Regions from separate parts of the Roseovarius sp. Pro17 genome, predicted to be linked through region 1. Evidence: riboswitches for the same ligand, from Rfam matches in the RefSeq annotation. Region 1 holds a riboswitch; each other region holds the start of a gene.
What was found. Region 1 has a riboswitch for cobalamin ahead of U3654_RS07585 (TonB-dependent receptor plug domain-containing protein). Riboswitches for the same ligand answer to the same signal wherever they lie in the genome.

Region 1 (5,264 bases):
TAGAGGGATCATCACCCGGCTCATCCTCCGGCCTCGGATTTGGTGGTCTCGGGTTCGTCGGCCTCGACGCGGCGGCGCGCGGCGGACATGTCGCTAATTGCACGCAGCACGAAGGGCGTGCCGCAGACCCAGTCCTGATCTGTCAGCGCCGCGCTGACTGCCTGCCCGCGCAATGCATTGACGACCGGATGATCCATGACCTCTTCGGCGCGGCTGCCGCCGGGGTAGCGCCGCGAGGTGATGACCAGATCGGGGTCAATCATCGTAAGGATTTCCAGCGGAAGCTTGCCCCAGGCATACCCCGCCTCAGCGGGCGCGTTGCGCAGACCAGCAGCGGCAAGGATGTCGTTGGCCAGTGAATTTTTGCCCGATGTATAGCCGTTGGCATAATAAAGCGCGGCGCGTGGCGCGTTCTCATCGGGTCCATCGTCGTCACGCATTGCTGCCAAGTCGGCATCGAAACGCGCGACCATTTTCTGAGCCTCGGCCTGCCGCCCCAGCGCCTCGCCCATTTCAGTGATGCGGGTGCGCACTTCGTCCAGCGACTCGACGATATCAAACAGCACGACCTCGATCCCGAGGCGGCGCAGCATCGCGACAGTATCGCGCGAGGTATAGACACCCGCGACCACCAGATCGGGGCGCATCACATGCACCTCCTCGGCGCGGCCAGAGTTGATAACGTAGTGCGCCGCCTCGTCCGCCATGGCCGATGCGCGCCGATCCAGCGCGATCCGGCTGACCGAAATCAGCTGCCCTTCACCAGCGAGCAGCATTGCCAACTGATCAGTGCAAAGGTTGATCGACACGACGCGTCGTGGCGCCTCAGCCAGCACAGGTGGAGCGCTGAATGCCAGTGCCGCGCCCGCGAAAAGTGCGGACGCAGCGAAGGTGCATATGCGATCAGAAGTTCGCACGAAGCCCAACATAGGCTGCGCGGCCCGGCTGATTATAGCCACCTGCCGTCTCGTAATCCTCGTCAAAGAGGTTTTCGAGACGCAGGTAAAGCTGGGCGTTCGGGCTTACGTCATAGCTGACGCCAGCGCCGACCAGCGTGTAGGCACCCACCTTGTTGCCCACGGGCGAAAACGCAGACGGCTCCACGTCGGCGACATGGCGCACATCAACATAGCCCGAGAAACGGTCGGTGAAATCGCTCTGCACCCCAACGACGAGGTCATGTTTGGGCGTGCGGGCCAACCGAGCGCCGTCGGTCGTTGCGTTCGTATAGGTATAGGCCCCGAAAACCGAGACCGCCGCATTCAGCGCATATTCGCCCGACAGCTCGAAACCCCGTGATTTCGTCGTGCCCGGCACCTGATTGTAAGAGGCGCCCGCGAATTCGATCAAATCGTCAATTTCGGTATAGAAGACTGTCGCTTTGGCATAGCCAAGATCGCCGAACGTCTTTTCGACGCCCATTTCGTAGCTGCGGCTCTCCTCTGGCGTTAACGTGGCAAGGCCGAAGGGGCCGAACCGCTCGTAAAGCGATGGCGCACGATAGCCGGTGCCGATCACCGCGCGGAATGCGATATCTTCGACCGGACGCCAGACCGCAGCTAGACGGCCCGTCGTCTTGCCGCCAAAACTGGAATCGTCGTCGTAGCGCAGCGCGGCCGAGATATCGACCCGGTCGCTCGCAGCCACTAGCAGTTCGGCCTGAAGGGCGGTGTCATCCTCGGATCCACGCGCGGGGCCAGAGGTGAATTTTTCTTCGGTATGATCAATGCCGAAGTTTAGCACTGTGCGCCCACCCAACTCGGCACTGCCGAGATAGGCGATGTTGTGCCGCTCGCCGGTGAAGGTGGTGGTGAAACCGGTTGGATCGTCACGGTCAATATCGAAATAGCTGTAGCTCAGCGTATGCGTCACCGCGCCAGATTGTAGCGTGGCAAAAATGCGCGCGCCCTGCTCGGTATAATAGTTGATGCCACTGGCATCATTGGTGAACCGACTACGGTCGATGTCAATTTCACCGTCGCGGTAGTGTAACGCGCCGCCGATGGTCAGCGTTTCGGTGACGTCATATTCACCGGTCATGTCGACGGTGGTCTGCTCGAAACCGTCCTTCTCCGTGTTGAACGCCTGCGCCGAAATGCCGTCGGTCTGGACGTGGCCATAGCTCAGCGCGATATAGCCGCGTTCAGAGCGATAGCCGCCGCTGAGCGTCCCGGAATAAGTGCCAAAACTGCCACCCTCGGCTTGAGCCTGTCCCGAGAACCCCAGTTTTTCAGGGCGATACGTCGTGATATCGACGACACCAGCAATTGCCTCGGACCCATAGAGCGCCGATTGTGACCCTTTCAGAACTTCGATCCGGCCAATCCCCGAAGCGGTAAGACCGCCAAAGTTAAACTGGTTTTGCGTGTTCGACGGATCGGCCACGTCGATTCCGTTGATCCGCACGCCTACATAGCGCGCCGGCAGGCCGCGAATCTGGATCGTACCCAAGTTGCCGAGGCCGCCATTGGACGTAGAACTAACACCGGGCAGACGATCGAGGCGGTTGATGACGGAGGTGTCGTTGCCGCCTGCTTGCTCGCCCTCCAGCACTTCGACAGTGGCGCCGGTGCGGCCCCTCTCGACCGGGCTGAGGCTGGACGACAGCACGATCGTGCCGAGGTCGTAGGTTTGCTGTGCTGTGGCGGCGGTGGCGCTGAGCGCGCCGGTGAGGATGGTGGTGGTCAGTAAAACACGTTTCATATGCGTCTCCGGACTCGCCCGATGCGGGCGATGCAGGTGTTGGATATGCATGCGAAAGAGACGTTTTGACCCTTCCGCAGGCGGCGAGAATGCCACCACACCGGAAGAATCCGTTGACCGTGACGCTCCCCGCGTCCGGACAGGGTGAACACCTCGGCAGGTCTCCTGACTTGCGGGTCAACGCTGGGCCGGGCCTTCCCGCCGCGCGTTGCGGCAGTGACGTGTATCCGGCTTCGCTCACCGCCTACAGTTGCGGGGGCAGTCACGGAGTTGGTGCAAGGCACCTCACCGCGTTCCCTATTATCCAGACGTGTGAGCGCCCGGACCGAAGTAACGCCTGACTAGCGCAGGTGCGGCATGCGGGAAAGAGGGAAAATCCCGATGCGCTAAATTCATGATGGAGGTTTGGTGGGGGATGCCGCGTGCAAGGCGACAGAACTCATATCAAGAGCACATCGCAATACTTTGAAAAGGCCGGTAATTATGGTGGGTGATGAGAGACTCGAACTCCCGACATCTTCGGTGTAAACGAAGCGCTCTACCAACTGAGCTAATCACCCTCGCCGCCGCTCTAACGCCATTGTCGCGCACTGGCAAGAGGCGGTGAACAGCGCGTGGCGGGTGGATAATCTGGATCGCACCGCAAGCCTTTGATTACGCTGAGATTATCCGGTTATCCGGTAAAATTTCCTAGCACGTCCTCGCTCCCATTGCTCAGGTGATAGACGCAGCCTTGACGATTATCCTGCGCGCCCATGTTCTGCTGCGGCAGGCCCTTGGCCAGACCGCGCAGGACCTGCCCCCAAAGGCCATGCGCAACGATGATGCTGGGTCCGGCAAGCTCTTCTGCAAAGCCGCGCACCCGCCCGATCAGCTCCTCCAGCCCTTCGCCGTCGGGGGCTGCGGCGTAGGTCAGCAGATCACTGGAACCTTGCGGCAGGTCCGCCTTCGCCAACCCCTCCCAAGCGCCCGTGTCGATCTCGGCAAGGCGCGGATCGATGACCGCATCATATTCTGGCAACGCCAGCGCGGCAGTCTCGCGCGCGCGCCCGAGGGGAGAGACATAGATGTTGCCCGGCCCCGTCGCGACGCGCGCAGCAATGTCTGCGATCAGTGCCGCCTGGCTATTGGCCTGCGCGCGCCCCAGCGCGGTCAGAGGCGAATCCAGCCGACCCTGAATGCGCCCGGCAAGGTTCCATTCAGTCTGGCCATGACGCAGAAACCAGATGTCTGGCCAGTTCGGAACATGTGCTTTGGGCATAGATTAGGCCGTTGCAAATAGTTGGAAAATGGTGGGTGATAAGAGATTTGAACTCCTGACATCTTCGATGTGAACGAAGCGCTCTACCACTGAGCTAATCACCCTTGGGCCATTTTTTAGCGTCACTCTTCGCTGTCTGCAACCGCTTCTTTGGCTGGTGCGATCATGCTGCCGGGCGTGCTGCCGGGCAACGGCGGGGCGCCTGTGGCAGAGCCCGCACCAGCGGCCTTGGATTGGCGGATATTCGCGACGATGATGCGCGCTTTATCGGTGTCCTTGATGCGTTTACGCTTGATTTTGCCCATGGGTTGCAGGTTCAGATCGCGACCTTCGGACAGGGCATCGCCCAGCACGGCAAGCATCGCTTCGATCACCGGTTTGGCGTGCTTTTTCGCCACGTCCGAGCGTGCGACAACCTGCGCTATCAACTCCTGCTTTTTGAGGGGGATATTGCCGTCGTCGTCTGCAAGCACCGCATCCGTTGCGCCAGAATCCTGCGGACCTGCGCCCAGACCTCCTGCGCTACCGCGCTTTTCAGGGTTATTGGCGTGATGGCCGCCCACCAGCGGCGGTTTCGGCACCAGCGTCGTCGGGCCGCCCTGCGCGCGCGGCGGCGCGGGTGGCTTGGGTGGCATGGCGCTGGCGCGGCTGGGCTTCTGGCCTTTGGTTTTCGTCTTGTCGCCTGTCGATTTGCTGCTTGCCATTGTGGCCGCCCCTTTTTGTTTTCTGCTTGACGACAGGTTAGCCACATGGCGCAGATTTTGCCAGTGCCAGTTGCGACCGATGCGGCTAGCGGCCCTTGAACAGACCGCCAAGGATGCCGCGCACGATGTGTCGTCCGGTCGTGCCTTTCAACTCCTTGAGAACCGCGCCAGTGATCGCCTCGCCAAAGCTGCCCGCGGTCCCCTTGCGCGGCTGCGCGGTCGAACGCTCGACCCGTGCGCCGGAATAGCGGCGGCCTGCGTTAAATTCACGCTCGGCGACGGATTGCTCTTCTGCGGCTTCTTCGGCGCGGGCGGCTTCGGCAGCGGCCTGATCCGAGCGGCCCTTGAGGATCTCATAGGCTGATTTGCGGTCGATCAGCGTGTCGTATTTGCCCGCCACCGGCGAGGCCTGCATGGCGGCGCGGCGGGCGGCATCATCTATCGGCCCTAGTTTCGAGGATGGCGGGCGGATCAAACTACGCTCGACGATGCCGGGCACGCCCTTGTCCTCCAGCATGGAGGTCACCGCCTCGCCAACGCCGACGTCGCGGATGGCATCGACAGTCGAGAACCTCTCATTCGGGCGATAGGTTTCC
Region 2 (5,264 bases), 340 kb from region 1:
GGCGAAATCGTGACCATCGTCGGCCCGAATGGATCGGGCAAATCGACGCTGCTGCGCGCGCTGTTGGGTGGCGCGCGCCCCAATGCGGGACAGATAACCCGCCGGGCGGATCTGCGTCTTGGGTATGTGCCACAGCGGCTGGTGCTGGACGCCGCGCTACCGATCACCGTGGCGCGCTTTCTGGGTTTGCCCCGACGTGTGACGCGCACTGAGGCCCGCGAGGCGCTGGAGCGCGCAGGCGTGCCCGATATTGGCGACCGCCCAATGGCGGATCTGTCGGGCGGTCAGTTTCAGCGCGTGTTACTGGCGCGTGCGCTGCTGGGGCGGCCTAATCTTTTGATGCTCGACGAAGGCGCGGCAGGGCTGGATCAGCCCGGTGCCGCCTCATTTTATCGCCGGATCGAGGATGTGCGCCGCGAGACCGGCTGCGCCGTGCTGATGGTCAGCCACGATTTGCACGTGGTGATGAGCGCGTCTGACCGCGTGATCTGCCTCAACGGTCATATCTGCTGCGAAGGCACGCCCGAAGTGGTGGCCGAGGCGCCCGTCTATCGCGCCCTCTTTGGCGAGGGCACGCAAGGCGCGCTGGCCCTATATCGCCACCATCACGACCACGTCCATGGCGACGATTGCGGGCATGATCACAACAACGATAAAGCCGAGACACGCCAATGATCCTCGACGATTTCATGACACGCGCCGCATTGGCCGGGATCGGCACGGCGTTGGCCGCCGCGCCGCTGGGCTGTTTTGTGGTGTGGCGACGCATGGCCTATTTTGGCGATGCGACCGCCCATGCCGCGATCCTCGGCGTCGCGTTGTCGCTGGCGCTGTCGCTGCCGATATTTGTCGGGGCGCTGGTGGTGGCGCTGGCGATGGCAACGCTGGTCACGGCCCTGTCGGCACGCGGACGGGCGATGGACACGGTGCTGGGCGTTCTGGCGCATTCGGCGCTGGCCTTTGGGCTGGTGGGCGTGTCGTTTCTGGACGGGGTGCGCATTGACGTCATGGCATTTCTCTTTGGCGATATCCTGTCGGTGTCGCGCGGCGATTTGGGCGTGATTTGGGGCGGCGCGGCGCTGGTGCTGGCCCTCGTCGGCTGGCGTTGGTCGGCGCTGCTGACCGCCACCCTTGATCCCGACCTCGCCCGCGCCGCCGGGATCGACCCAAAGCGCGAAGAACTCATCCTTACGGTCGCTCTCGCCATAGTGGTCGCCGTGGCGATCAAAGTGGTCGGCGCGCTGCTGATCACGGCGTTGTTGATCATTCCCGCCGCGACCGCCCGCCCGTTTTCGCGCACGCCCGAGGGCATGGCTGTAGCGGCAACCATCCTCGCAATGGTGGCGGCGTGGGCCGGGTTGCGTGCGTCCTATTCATTGGACACGCCGACCGGCCCGACCATCGTCTGCGTCAGCGCGGTGATGTTCGCTCTCTCAAACATCGCGGCCCGCATTCAGCGCGGATAACCCAATCAGTGAAATCGGGCGGCACGACCCCGGCGCGCGGGGCGTGCCACATGCGCCGTGGCCTGATGCAGGAACTGAACGAAGGCCTGCGCCGCTGCGCTTTCTGCCTGAGATGGGGCATCGGCCAATGCCTGCCGCGCCGCTTCGGGCGTCGCAGCGCCCGGCAATGTGAATGCCCATTCGAGAAAGCCCATGCGCCCTGCGGCGTCGGCATCGGGGCCTGTCGCATCGCTACGTTCCAGCCCGCTGAGGATCTGTGTCACGTTCATCTTCTGTCTTCTCCTCGGCCGCACCCCGGGCCGGATGGGGCAGAGGAATGCGCAAGGGCCGTAGCAGGGATCGCCGCCGACAGCGCCCGCACCGCCCCCCGCGGTTTGACGTCTATCCAAGGCTGGTTTCCGGACTTGAGGGGCCGGGCCTGTTCGGCCCATGATCCGGCATCCTTCCCAGACCATTTGGCCCAGTGGCGTTGTGCCGTCTCGCCCACCCTTACCGTTGCGGGGGCAGTGCCGGAATTTCACCGGCTTCCCAATTCTCCGCGTCGAGATGCGGCACCTTGGATCTCTACTGTGACGGATTCGAAATTCGCGCACAACGATTCATCGCAGGCGTATCGTCAAAAGAAATTTCTAGCCTCCGGCGGGGATATTTCTAGCCAGAAAATTCATGGCGCAATCCCTAAAACGGCACGTCGTCCGGGCTGGTGACAAAGCGCGCGACGACCTTTTTGGTGCCGGCCTTGTCAAAGGCGATTTCCAGCTTATCACCTTCGATTCCGATGATTTCGCCATAGCCGAACTTCTGGTGGAACACCCGGTCGCCCACAGTATGGGACGAGGTGGCAGCCATGTCGATCACGGGCGATGTCGATTCGCGCGGCTGGACAGTTGGGCGCTGGCTGGCGCGCGATTGCATGCGTTTCCAACCGGGGGAGTTGTAGACGTTCGCGTCAGCCACTTTGGCATCAATGCTGTTCTGCAAGTCGCCGCCCGTTCCCGCCGCGCCATATCCGCCGCCATAAAGGCCCGGCGGCGTCAGCACATCAACGTGATCCTCGGGCAGTTCGTCGATAAAGCGGGACGGCAGCGACGATTGCCACTGGCCGAAAACGCGGCGGTTGCCAGCAAAAGAGATCGTGCAAACCTCTTCGGCGCGGGTGATGCCGACATAGGCAAGGCGGCGTTCCTCTTCGACGCCCTTGAGGCCGCTCTCGTCCATTGAGCGTTGCGAGGGGAACAGACCATCCTCCCATCCCGGCAGGAACACGGCGGGAAATTCCAGACCCTTGGAGGCATGGAGCGTCATGATGCTGACTTTCTCGCCCTCATTGTCGCTCTCGTTGTCCATGATGAGGCTGACATGTTCGAGAAACCCGGTGAGGTTTTCGAAGTTTTCAAGCGCTTTGACCAGTTCCTTGAGGTTCTCCAACCGCCCCGGCGCCTCAGGGGTCTTGTCGTTTTGCCACATCTCGGTGTAGCCGGATTCGTCTAGGATGATTCCGGCCAGTTCTATATGGCTGACCCCGGCGTCACCTGTCATTCGTCCCCAGCGGGCAAGGCCGTCCAGCAGCGTCGCAAGCTCCTTGGCCCCCTTGCCGCCAAGGCCCTTTTCCTCCAGCAGGATACGCGCGCCCTCGATCAGCGGCACGCCGTTTTCGCGCGCAATCACCTGGATTTTCTGTTGCGCCTTGTCGCCCAGCCCGCGCTTGGGCGTGTTCACGATCCGCTCGAACGCCAGATCGTCGCTGGGGCTGGTGACGCAGCGGAAATAAGCCATGGCATCGCGGATCTCGAGCCGCTCGTAGAAACGTGGGCCACCGATGACGCGGTATGGCAGGCCGATGGTCAGGAAACGGTCCTCGAAGGCGCGCATCTGGTGCGAGGCACGCACGAGGATGACGATTTCTTCATGGCTAAAATAATGAAACGCAGGATCAAGAGGTTCATTGTTGTTGATGCGATCTGATAGATCTAACATCAACTTGCGGGTCTTATATTCACGTAAAGGACTATTTTGCAGTCGAAACCTCTCGTAGAGTTCGTCAGGTGTTTTTACACCTCCTAGCGCATCCTTTTTTGCCAGTCGTTCAAACTCTTGGGTAATTGTTTTTGAACGCGGGTTCCGTCTGTGAATGGCAAAGCTCGAACTTCCATCAATCATCGCCTCGATTTCCTCGCCGATCCATCGTGCCTCTTCGTCGCCGTCCCAATGACCGATCAGGCGAACTTTTTCGCCCTCCTCTACATCGGTCCACAGCTCCTTGCCCAGACGCCCCTTGTTGCCCGCGATCACGCCGGATGCAGCCGCGAGGATATGAGGGGTCGAGCGGTAATTCTGTTCCAGCCGGACCACATGCGCGCCGGGAAAATCCTTTTCGAACCGCAGGATATTGCCCACTTCGGCCCCTCGCCAGCCATAGATCGACTGATCGTCATCGCCGACGCAGCAGATGTTTTTATGACCACCCGCCAGCAGGCGCAGCCAGAGGTATTGTGCGACGTTGGTGTCCTGATACTCGTCCACCAGAATGTAGCGAAACCAGCTCTGATATTTTCGTAAGATATCGTCATGGGTCTGAAATATGCCGACGACATGCAGCAGCAGATCGCCGAAATCGACGGCGTTCAGCTCGATCAGGCGGCGCTGGTATTGTTCATAAAGCGCGACCGCCTTGCCGTTGTAGGCTCCAGCCTCGGCGGCGGGCACCTTATCGGGCGTCCAAGCTCGGTTTTTCCAGTGATCGATAACGCCGGCCAGTTGGCGCGCGGGCCAGCGTTTGTCGTCGATACCGGCCGCCCGCACCAGCTGTTTCAGCAGGCGCAACTGGTCGTCGGTGTCCAGAATGGTAAAGTTCGATTTCAGCGTTGGCTCACGGCCTTCCCCCTCGACGCCAATCAGCTCGGCATGGCGGCGCAGCAGCTTGACGCAGATCGAGTGGAAGGTGCCCAGCCACGGCATCCCCTCAATCGACTGTCCCAGCAGCGCGCCAACGCGGGTCTTCATCTCGCGCGCGGCCTTGTTGGTAAAGGTGACGGCCAGCACCTCGTTCGGCTGGGCGCGGCCCGTATTCAATAAATGCACGATACGCGTTGTCAGTGCCTTGGTCTTGCCAGTTCCCGCCCCGGCCAGCATCAGGACGGGGCCGTCCATCGTTTCCACGGCAAGGCGTTGTTCGGGGTTCAGGTCGTCCAGATACCGCGCCGGTCGCGCGGCCATTGCGCGCGCGGACAGCGATGCGCCCTCAAAGGCGTCGGATTCGTCAAAGCTATTCATGGCGTGCATCCTAGCGCGGCGCGCGCACGAGTTAAAGTGATGTTCGGCATATGTTCCGCACAAAATTAACCAAGGCGCATCGCAATCACCGGGCGACCATGCGCGTCACCCGGCCCTATCCAGCCACCCAGTTTATCCCGCCTTCTTGCCATCAATAGTTTCGGCCAGCGCCTCGGCACGGGCGGCGATTTCGGCCAGCGTGTCGGTGACCGAGGCAGGTACTACCGGCACCTCGACCCGCTCAGGCGCGGGCGCGGGCGCGTCGCGAAGGCCCGACAGTTCGGCTTCGCGCTCGGACAGCTTGTCCTCCATCTCGCGTAGCTTGTCCTGCAAACCGGCAGTCTTGTCGGCCAGCATCAAGCCAGCCATCAGCAGCATCCGTGGCTCGGGGATGCGGCCAATCTGCGCGGACAGAACCGAGGCCTCGTCATCCAGCATCTTGGCGGCGGAATGCAGAAAATGCTCTTCGCCCTGCTGGCACGAGACTTGAAAGGTGCGGCCACCGATTTCGATATCAACTTCGGG
Region 3 (5,264 bases), 1.8 Mb from region 1:
GTAGTTTTGCCCGAGCCGAGAAAGCCGGTGATCACGGTCACGGGGATTTTGGCAAGGTCGGTCATTTGGGGGCCTCCATCGGGGGAATACGGGCAAGGCTTTGCTTGCGGAAAATCACGGGGCGTTCACGCCACGGCACAAGGCCATCGGCGGAGGCGGCATAAGCGGCGGCACCTGCAAGGATTTCGACACTGTCGGCACGGCTCAGCCGTCCATAGACGTAGGTCCATTTTCCGGGCGACGACAGTGCAACAGTCGCCCCTTGTGAACAGGCCGACAGGCATTCAACCGGCACGATCTGCACCCCTTCCGGCGCACCTGCCTCGGTCAAGGCTGCGTGCAGCAATGCGCCGGGGCGTGGCGCATCGTCCTGTGGCACCTCGCCAGCGCGGCAAGTCATGCAGACATGCAAGGTAGCGGTCATTGGCGGGTCTCCTTTCTGGAGATCAAAAGGCGCATGGCGGGCTTCCGGTATTCGCTGACGCAACGGTCACTCCTCAACGAAAAGCGTCGTGATGGCGGCAATTGGCGTCCCGTCCACGGCAAGCGGGCCGTGGGTGTTACTGTTCAGCGTGACTAAAACGATCACCTCGCCTTGCGGCAGACGTGGAAGATGCATCCATGCGCCATAAAGACGGCCCAGCTTTTCACCGTTGACATAAACATGCGCATGCCCCTCGCCCGGCACATCCACCAGGCCGACGGCCCGGGGCGTGAAGGTGAAGTTTCCGGTATGAACCTGAAGGTTGTAGCCCTCGATCGGATCGCGGGTCAGCTCAATTGCAATTTCGGGCGCATCGAGTGCGGGCACCTCAAGCGCAGTGGTGTGCGCGATATCATGCGCGCTGCCGCTGTGGCCCTTAGTCATGCCGCCATGCACAGCAGCATAACCGTGATCGTGCCCATCAAAAGTGACCCCACTGCCCGCAGCAAGCGTGAAGCCTATTCCGCCACCGAACACCAGTCCGATGGCGAAAAGACCAAGCGCCCTGTTCATGCGCCGACTCTCGCTGTGTCGTGCGCCTCCTCCCGCCGCCAAAAATAACCGGCGAAGGCGCCCAGCAACACCCACGCGGCCAAACCGACGCCCAAGGCCCGCGCCGCGAAGAGGGCAGCGATTTCTGGTGGCACTGTACCACTAAAGCTGTCCGGCTCTGGCGCGCCGATCAAATGAGGTGCTGCCAGCAAGACCACGGCCAGACCCCGAAGCGCCCAATTGCGCGCAAACGCAAGCAGCCACAGCGCCACCCCCGCCGACACGACCGTGGCAAACCACCAGACCTGCCTCGCACCCACCTCTGCCGCCGCCACGCCCGGAACCTCGGGCGCAAGCGTAAAGGCCGGGGCAAGGTGGAATGTGACGAAGCCCGCAATGCCCCAGATCATCCCCATGCGCCCATCTATCTGCGCGCCGCGCCCCTCGGCCACTGACATCATCGCCAGCAGGAGCAAGCCATAGCCCGTATAGGTCAGCATCGTGAAGATCACGCTCAGCCCGTCACGAACCGCATCAAACCCCGGCAACACCGGATGCGCGGTGACCGGATCGGCCCCGAAATGCAACAGTTCTCCACGCTCATAAAGCTCCGCATGCAGCAAAACAGGCTGCACGAATGCCAACTGTAGCAGACCGGCAATCAAGCCAGCTACAGCACCAGCGAACAACGCGCTGGTCAAAAATTTAGAGAACATCCGTTAGTGGCAGGGAAAGCCGGTGGCGTGACGCACATCGTGGGCGGCGTCATGCAACGCCGAGGCCTGAACGTGGCCTGTCAGGGTAATAATCGCCAGTCCCAGAACTGCCGCGAAAAGCGCGGGCAATATATCAGCGCGCAACTTGCCATGGGATTGGCCCTGAACTTGGGTCAGTGTAGTCATTGTAGCTCTCCTTACCGTCCACCCGACGGCATCGCGTTTCAATCGTGCTTGGCAGGTCTCCTGGCTCGCGGGTCGTGGCTGTTTGCCCGCCTTCCCCACCGCACCCGTCGTCGGGTTTGGCAAGTGGCATGAGGGGCAACAGCTCACCGCTTACAGTCGCGGGGGCGGCTCCAGCTTCGGGCGGCTGCCCTTACTGAATTCCCTGTTAGGTTCCACACATTTCTGCGCTTTTCGGAACACCAAGCCTGCTCATATAACCAGTTTGGTTTCGCATAGGCAATACGATTTTCGCTGTGTCGCGAAGCCAGACTGTTTCACAAGGAATTTCCGGTGGTAAGGTGTGCAATCTTCCCGGAAGTAAGGTGCTTCATTAGCAAAACTTGTTTGGCAAGACGCATGAGGAGATACTGATTGAAAACGAGCAGAAACACGACCGCGCAGGTCATCTCGATGCTACGGCAGGCCGAAGGCGGCGTGCCGCTTGCCAACCTTCGGTCGCAAGAATTATCTCTTCATGGGGCAAAAGGACGGCGGTAAAGTCGCAGCCATCGCCTACACGCTTATCGAAACCGCGCGCATGAACAGCGTCGACCCAGAGGTTTGTCTTCACTGAGTGCTCGACCGCGTCGCAGATCACAAGATGCCCCGCCGCGACGACCTCATGCCGTGGGACTGGGCGGCGGAATAAGTGTCAACAACAGTCAGACGGGACGTGTGTGGACGCCGCCAGCTGCCGCCCTCGGGACCGCGATGCTCTCGCTCGGCGCCTGCACAGTGGTTCTGATGTTCGCCAGAGCGTCCGCCCGCCATTGATGGAGTACAGCCGAGCCGAACAGTCAGGGATGGCCGACGAGATTGAAGCGTCACCTGAGGGCGCGATGATGATCGACTGGCTGGCGGATTACGCCGTGACGCGGGACCAGGCACGGGCTTGCGGATGATCTGGACGGACAGGTCGGATATAACCCCCGTAAAGTAATATGCGGCGGGACCGCCTAGAGATAGGCCCGATTTGTTTCACAAGGTTGCGTCTTCAATCGGCCGCGGGAAATTCCACGCATCTGATAACGCCACACTGCATCATCGCACGCCATGGCCGAAGAGTACCGCGTCAGGGTCACCGGGTCATCCAGCACTGGTCAAGCCAGTCCGAAACGCTACCCGGCCAGCCGCGTGACGCACCGCGCGTGTCGGGATGGTTATCGGAAGTGAGGCGGAAGGAGATCATGGCGCGATGCTGCCACGGTTTTTTTCGCAGGGCCGGTTGCAAATCGGTAAGCGTTATATGGCGGTAATCGGTTCCAGCAAACCACAAGTCGCGTTTTTTTGCACGCGGTGGCCTGTCGCTGCCCGCTTATGCACGCTGGTGCGGTTTTTCTGGTCCGGTGTTGATGTGGCGTTGATGTAAACCGCACAAGCAAAAGCCCGACTGATTAGGTCGGGCTTTAAGCATTTGATATCGTGTAGTAATTTGGTTGCGGGAGTAGGATTTGAACCTACGACCTTCAGGTTATGAGCCGAAATACCCGCGATTCCAATAGCTTAACGATAACAGCCACTTATGCGATATGCGTTTGTTTCGACAAGTTTATTCGCTCCGCAATCAAAAACATTCACATGCATTCAGCCGCAAAATCAGTCTGAAACGCGCAGTCGCAGGTTGATGTGGCGTTGATGTAAACTGATCGTTGATGCGTTGATTATAATCGCTTTCGGCCCACGCCCCCCGGTGCGCCAATTTCTCTGACGCTGCACTGCAGCTTCCCAAAAAGCAGGCATCTTTCAAGACGGTCAAAGCGGGTTCACATTTTCAGTGCGGTATCTTTTTCTGAACTCCCGGAGAACCATCTCCAGCGTCGCTTCAAAAGCACTCTGGTCAAACATCATCGATTTCTTTGCCTCATGGAGATAGCGCCAATCGATGAATGCATCTTTGTGCTGGGAAAGAATGTCGCGAATACTGTAGTCGATGTAGAATGCACTAGGATGCCGTGGAGCAACTGATCTCTTGAATTCCACTTCGAGTTTCCGCTGACTCTCTGGCAACAAGCTGTCAAACAGCTTTTCGAGGTTATGCGACTTGATAACCTTGGGATCATCGTAGTCAAAAACGAACCACGCTTTGAGCGCCAACTCCATCGAAAGAGCTAACAGCATCGGTTCGACTCCGACATGTTCGCGCTCGCACCAGTCTTCATGCTCTTCAAAGCGCTGGCCTGGAAACATCTTTGTCTTTCGGAAGACCGCCTTTGCGGCATCGCCTATCCTGATTGCTTTCGATAAACGTGCGCTCATCATAAGTCTCCTGAGTTGAAGCACTTCAAAGGTGGGAAACAAGCGATTACATTGCAAGACGATTATTGGATGGTGTTGGCGGCCCGGAGGAGACTGCAGTCACTGAAAATTATGCTGCGGCGCGGCCCGTCAAACCGGACGTTCGCCGCAGCTGTCGCAAAAAAATAAGGACCGCAATTCGATCAGTGGAAGAAGCAGACGATTGGGGCCGCTATTCGGATGGCGTGAACTCGATCTCCTTATCGGAGAATACCTCGCGCAGATTGACTATGGCTTGCTTCCAGTCCGACTCGCCCCATTGGTTGAGGAAAGCGTATGTCCTGCCGCCGAAGTGGACGAGTTCTTCGTTACCGCAGAAGTATCGGGTCGGGTCGAAGCTGCGCCCCTCCTTCGCCCGCGCCTCTTTCGCGAGACGATAGAAGTCTTCCGCGTTCACGTCCCCATCGACTGACACGAGCGCCCGATTGGCCCGCGGGCCGCACTGTTCGGCGATCTTCTCCGGGGCGATGCCGTGCTCCACGAGATGGCGGAACGTCTGATAAATGGCGTGCCGCTTCCGCAGCGCAGATAGCTTATTTCCACCGAGACTGACATCGTAGCTGGTCCAGTTGCGGGTGTCCGAGCGCGCCTCGCGCTCCTTGCGCTTCTTCTCGGTGACCCGGACCTGGTATTCCGCCATCTCCGGGAGCGGGATGATCTGCTGGACATCCGCAAAAACTCGACCGTCGTGGTCGTAAGGCTGGAGGCGCACACAGCGGATGTCGATGCCGCGCTCCACGAGCCAGAGGACCGATGTCGTCAACTCGCGAGCGAATTCGGCCGATGCCAGGACAATCCGCACGTCCTGCGCGAACGCATCCTCATCGGGTTCGTCCCACCCGAGGAAGTCGAGCAGCTCGGCCCGTGCATCGGTGTCGGCGTTACCGATCTGTGCGAGATAGCGACCGAACACGTCGGCAGCCTGATCGAAGGTCATGGTCGAGACCATCGCGGCGTAGCGGATAGCCTGCAGTTCCATGTGGCCGCCGTCCTCCGTTCGCTTGAGCTCGACCACGACGAGATTCGCATCGCGGTCGATGCCGAGAAGGTCG

Region 2: another riboswitch for cobalamin. It lies ahead of U3654_RS05915 (hypothetical protein); the one in region 1 lies ahead of U3654_RS07585 (TonB-dependent receptor plug domain-containing protein).
Region 3: another riboswitch for cobalamin. It lies ahead of U3654_RS16050 (CbtB domain-containing protein); the one in region 1 lies ahead of U3654_RS07585 (TonB-dependent receptor plug domain-containing protein).

The regions. Positions count from the first base shown of each region.
Region 1 covers NZ_CP141179.1:1,558,206-1,563,469, reverse strand. The annotation lists gene U3654_RS07595 (iron ABC transporter permease) at 1-12, opposite strand, end outside; gene U3654_RS07590 (ABC transporter substrate-binding protein) at 21-809, opposite strand; gene U3654_RS07585 (TonB-dependent receptor plug domain-containing protein) at 904-2,703, opposite strand; cobalamin riboswitch at 2,841-3,048, opposite strand; tRNA gene U3654_RS07580 (tRNA-Val) at 3,188-3,263, opposite strand; gene U3654_RS07575 (histidine phosphatase family protein) at 3,377-3,964, opposite strand; tRNA gene U3654_RS07570 (tRNA-Val) at 3,994-4,068, opposite strand; gene U3654_RS07565 (HU family DNA-binding protein) at 4,087-4,668, opposite strand; gene U3654_RS07560 (helicase HerA-like domain-containing protein) at 4,754-5,264, opposite strand, start outside.
Region 2 covers NZ_CP141179.1:1,216,452-1,221,715, reverse strand. The annotation lists gene U3654_RS05925 (metal ABC transporter ATP-binding protein) at 1-675, shown strand, start outside; gene U3654_RS05920 (metal ABC transporter permease) at 672-1,466, shown strand; gene U3654_RS05915 (hypothetical protein) at 1,472-1,735, opposite strand; cobalamin riboswitch at 1,838-2,040, opposite strand; gene U3654_RS05910 (ATP-dependent helicase) at 2,145-4,739, opposite strand; gene U3654_RS05905 (cell division protein ZapA) at 4,872-5,264, opposite strand, start outside.
Region 3 covers NZ_CP141179.1:3,323,871-3,329,134, forward strand. The annotation lists gene cobW (cobalamin biosynthesis protein CobW) at 1-65, opposite strand, end outside; gene U3654_RS16035 (DUF1636 family protein) at 62-424, opposite strand; gene U3654_RS16040 (hypothetical protein) at 491-997, opposite strand; gene U3654_RS16045 (CbtA family protein) at 994-1,692, opposite strand; gene U3654_RS16050 (CbtB domain-containing protein) at 1,696-1,878, opposite strand; cobalamin riboswitch at 1,911-2,137, opposite strand; partial or broken gene U3654_RS16055 (transposase domain-containing protein) at 2,366-2,566, shown strand; gene U3654_RS16060 (hypothetical protein) at 3,670-4,176, opposite strand; gene U3654_RS16065 (hypothetical protein) at 4,385-5,264, opposite strand, start outside.